Regions from separate parts of the Ectobacillus sp. OTK genome, predicted to be linked through region 1. Evidence: predicted binding sites of a transcription regulator. Region 1 holds the regulator's gene; the other holds the start of a gene.
What was found. Region 1 encodes LexA, which represses DNA repair genes until DNA is damaged. Its sites were predicted from a motif close to CGAACATATGTTCG; they were not measured.
Positions count from the first base shown of each region.

Region 1 (2,410 bases):
TCTAACATATGTCCACGAAAGGTTTGTAAATACTCTTGACGAAGTGCCTGCTGTTCTTGCTGCTCTTCTTTTGTTAATCCTTCCGCTTTTGCTTTATTAGCTAACGCATTAATGCGGCTTATTTTTTCAGGACTCAACATAGTTCCTCTCTCCTTTTCTAAACACTACGTACCCATCTTATACTAGTTATTTTGGAATATCAAGTTGCTGCTTCATATACTCCGTAAAGCGACGGTGTACCGTCGCCTTGGACACATCATAGCCGAATCCCCTCAGCGTTGCTGCAATTTCCGCAAACGTGAGCTCGTTGCGGCGCAAACGAACAATTTCTTCAACCGGTACTTCTATTTTATCACGTCCGCTGTTTATATGCTGATTCCTTAAATTGCGCTCCGGACGAAATCCATTGTCTACAGCTCGTCTCATCCCTCTTTTGATTTTAGCATTATGAATTTTACGCTGATACTCCTCAACAATACCGATAATTTCAAGAACCATAGAATCTGAATCTGACAATTGCAATTCCCCGTTATGTGCATGCGTATATACAGTTACACCTTCTTTTCGTAAGCAATGCATGAGCGCAATCTTTGCGTTTCCTCTGCCAAGGCGCGTTTCATCCTGAATTAACACCGCCTCGGCCTGTTCCTCTTTAATTGTATCGAGCACTTCCAAAATCCCCTGTCGTTCTATTTCATAGCCGCTCGCCTGTTCTTCGATAACGCCTACAACTTGCATATTATAAAGACTGGCAAGCTTCCACAATTCTTCTTTTTGTCTCTCTAAAGATGTTTCCTGTGTTTCTTTCTTTGTGCTTACACGCGCATAAATAATCGCTTTCATCCCGTTCACTCCCCCTCTCTACATAGTATATCATATATGCTTATTTATTCGAACTTACGTTTGTAGAAAGAACATGCTCATGCTATAATGAAATTGGGAAGATTCAACAACAAAGCGAGGTGTAAATATGGAAAAGCTAACAAAAAGACAGCTGGATATACTCAACTTCATTAAGCAAAAAGTACAAGAAAAAGGATATCCGCCTTCTGTACGTGAAATTGGACAAGCGGTCGGCCTAGCTTCCAGTTCTACTGTACACGGTCATTTATCACGTTTAGAAGAAAAAGGATACATCCGGCGCGACCCAACGAAGCCTCGTGCCATTGAAATACTAGGGGAGGATGGGGCGTCCGCCGTAATGAAGTCTATCGTGCACGTTCCTATTATCGGCAAAGTAACAGCAGGTCCACCCATTACAGCTGTAGAAAATATTGAGGAGCATTTCCCATTGCCGGCAAATCTCGTTTCTGAAAATGATTCTGTTTTCATGCTAAAGATTGTTGGCGACAGCATGATTGAAGCAGGGATTCTCGATGGCGACCTTGTTGTCGTTCGCCAGCAAACATCCGCCAATAACGGAGAAATTGTGGTAGCAATGACAGAGGAAAACGAAGCAACAGTGAAGCGCTTCTATAAAGAAAAGGACCACTTCCGCTTGCAGCCAGAGAACGCTTCTCTGCAGCCGATTATTCTACAGCACGTTTCCATTATTGGAAAGGTCATTGGCGTATATCGAAATATTCATTAAAAGAGCTTGTAACAGCTCTTCTTTTTTTGCATCATTTTTATTATACCGAAAAAATATTTTAACTATTGCAATACTTTTGTTTATTTATACTTTTCAGATATTTACCTCTTTTTTTCTCATGCATGCGCTTACAAACCTGTATTTACCATTTAAATTTTTTCAAGCCCAGGCTTATTTTCATATATCTATCATTGCATTTGAACTATATACAGCCCATTCATGAAAAAAGAAAGCCTGTGTATGTCCTAAAATCTTTTAGCTATAGTTATGACATGCATTTATCATTGGCTTCCTCTTCTACATCACACGCAAAATCTTTGATTCCTACATCTGTCCGAAGGCGATTCATTCCCTCCCTGCTCACGGGGCTTTGCCCTTCACGTTCCTTGAGGAAAGGGTATTCTCGCCTATTTTTTGATAAAAAAAGCCCTGACACTAACAGTGTCAAGGCTTTTCCTTTTTAATATACGCTCATATACTGATCGCGTTCCCATTGGTGGACTTGCGTTCTAAACATATCCCACTCGATTTCTTTTGCTTCAATGAAATGCTCAAGCAGGTGCTGTCCTAATGCGTTGCAAATAACCTCGTCCGATTTTAAGTTTTCTAGCGCTTCTGCCAATGTAGCCGGCAAGTCTACAATACCTGATTTTTCACGCTCTGATTTTGTCATTACATAAATATTGCGGTCTACCGGAGCCGGTGCTGCAATTTTATTTTTAATGCCGTCAAGACCAGCAGCGAGCAATACTGCCATTGCCAAGTACGGATTAGCAGCAGGGTCTACGCTGCGCACTTCAACACGGGTGCTTAAACCGC
Region 1 covers NZ_AP048547.1:3,577,660-3,580,069, forward strand. Annotated here, with positions in the region: gene AC6HZ4_RS17740 (DUF896 domain-containing protein) at 1-140, opposite strand, end outside; gene AC6HZ4_RS17745 (YneB family resolvase-like protein) at 187-843, opposite strand; gene lexA (transcriptional repressor LexA) at 971-1,591, shown strand; gene glnA (type I glutamate--ammonia ligase) at 2,052-2,410, opposite strand, start outside.

Region 2 (2,410 bases), 1.4 Mb from region 1:
AGGCAGTTTGGATTGCAGCCGCATGAAGTAGCCATTGTCGGAGATACGGAGAAGGATTTACAGCTTGCTAAAAATAGCGGTGCGGGCTGCGGTATTGGTGTATTATGCGGTGTCGGCTCCGAGGAAGAGTTGTCTATTGCTGCTGATTTTATTGTGCCAAGTCCTGCACATCTCATCCGGGATGGAGAATTCATTTGGGACACACATTGAATCTTTCGGCCGGCATTGGTATCGCATTATATCCTGAAGATGAAACAGATATTCGAAGATTGCTCAAATATACAGATGCTGCAATGTATCAAGCAAGGGAAAAAGGGAAAAATAATTATCAATTTTTTAACGAAGCCATTTAAAATGCTTGTCCTGCATGTATGAATTCCCTCTTTTTTATTCAAAATAGATAAAAGAGGGAGGTTTAAAACGTGAAACTTATAACCGTACTGCTCATTAAATTCATATCCTGCATCATTGCTTTTGCGATTGGCTTAGATTTATTCTTTGACGCGAGCATTGCTGATATTCTTTCGTTCAGTTTGTTCGTTACTGTCGCTTCGTATATGCTAGGTGACAGAATCGTCCTGCCAAACTGGGGAAATGCGGCTGCTACTGCGGTGGATTTCTTTTTAGTATATTTAAGCGTTTGGATTTTCGGCAATGTTCTGCTGCACAACTATTTACAAATTGCTTGGGGGAGCATTTTGTCAGCGGTAATTATAGGCGCCATAGAACTCTTCGTTCATGCGCGGCTTCTCGATCGTATTGGACTCGAGCGGACAGTCGATAAACAATCAGCCGGCTTTAATCCAAGGCTGGCATACGGAACAGAGTTTGCGGAAGAACAGGATATTCGGTCAGTCAAGTACGAAAAAGAAAATGAAGAGTAACGGACCGCCAGCACGGGTGAACAATCGTTTCACCCGTGCTTTCGTTTTGGGCTAATTAGTCCGATATGTTTTATCTATATTTGAAGAAGCTGTAGAAGGCACCTTTTTTAGGTTTTCTCATAAGTTTATATACGGCTTGCTAGGGAGAACACATTCTTCCATGTGCCTTAAGAAAGCATTCTTGTTAGGTTTGGGGCATTGTCTAGTTGTCTCTATGTAATCAAATGCTTATTGACACAGCAATTGTTTTCTTTCAAACTAAAAAACTTCTATCGAATATCTGTTCGTTTTCTTGGTGTTTTTTCCTTTCTTCATGGTACAATAAGGATAAATTTGTTTTCTGGAGGTTAGACATGCTGGAACGTCCATTTGAAGTTGTTTCGTCGTACTCTCCGCAAGGCGATCAGCCGAAAGCGATTCAACAGCTAGCGGAGGGAATTAGACAAGGAAAACGTCATCAGGTGCTGCTCGGTGCGACAGGTACAGGAAAAACCTTTACGATCTCTAACGTCATCAAAGAGGTGAACAAGCCTACGCTCGTGCTTGCTCATAATAAGACGCTTGCCGGGCAGCTGTACAGCGAATTTAAAGAGTTTTTTCCGAATAATGCTGTTGAGTATTTTGTTAGCTATTATGATTATTATCAGCCGGAGGCGTATGTGCCGCAGACTGATACGTATATTGAAAAGGATGCGCAAACGAACGATGAAATTGATAAGCTGCGCCACTCGGCGACATCGGCTTTATTTGAGCGCCGGGACGTTATCGTTGTAGCGAGTGTGTCATGCATTTACGGCTTAGGTTCGCCGGAGGAGTATAAGGAGCTTGTAGTTTCTCTTCGCGTTGGTATGGAGAAGGGGCGCGACGCTCTGCTTCGTCAGCTTGTAGATGTGCAGTACGCGCGCAATGACATGAACTTTCAGCGTGGAACGTTTCGTGTACGAGGCGATGTAATAGAGATTTTCCCTGCCTCCCGCGATGAGCATTGTATTCGCATCGAGTTTTTCGGTGATGAAATTGACCGCATCCGTGAGGTGGATGCGCTAACGGGCGAAGTGCTTGCCGAGCGTGAACACGTTGCGATCTTCCCGGCATCCCACTTCGTTACGAGGGAAGAAAAGCTAACAGTTGCGATTGAAAATATTGAAAAAGAGCTTGAAGGACGGTTGAAGGAGCTGCGTGAGGCAGGAAAGCTATTGGAAGCGCAGCGTCTGGAGCAGAGAACGCGTTATGATTTAGAGATGATGCGTGAAATGGGCTTTTGTTCAGGAATTGAAAACTATTCGCGGCATCTAACGCTAAGGCCGCCTGGATCAACGCCATATACACTGCTTCATTATTTTCCGGATGACTTTTTGATGGTCATTGATGAGTCGCACGTGACGCTTCCGCAGGTTCGCGCTATGTATAATGGTGACCAAGCGCGCAAGCAGGTGCTTGTGGATCATGGCTTTCGTTTGCCGTCTGCGCTTGATAATCGCCCGTTGACATTTGATGAGTTTGAGAGAGCCACTCATCAGTTGATC
Region 2 covers NZ_AP048547.1:4,998,369-5,000,778, reverse strand. Annotated here, with positions in the region: gene AC6HZ4_RS24880 (HAD family hydrolase) at 1-210, shown strand, start outside; gene AC6HZ4_RS24875 (diguanylate cyclase domain-containing protein) at 195-353, shown strand; gene AC6HZ4_RS24870 (YndM family protein) at 423-884, shown strand; gene uvrB (excinuclease ABC subunit UvrB) at 1,241-2,410, shown strand, end outside.
Region 2: a site for LexA is predicted at 1,158-1,171, ahead of uvrB (excinuclease ABC subunit UvrB). Genes of this name have one in related genera too.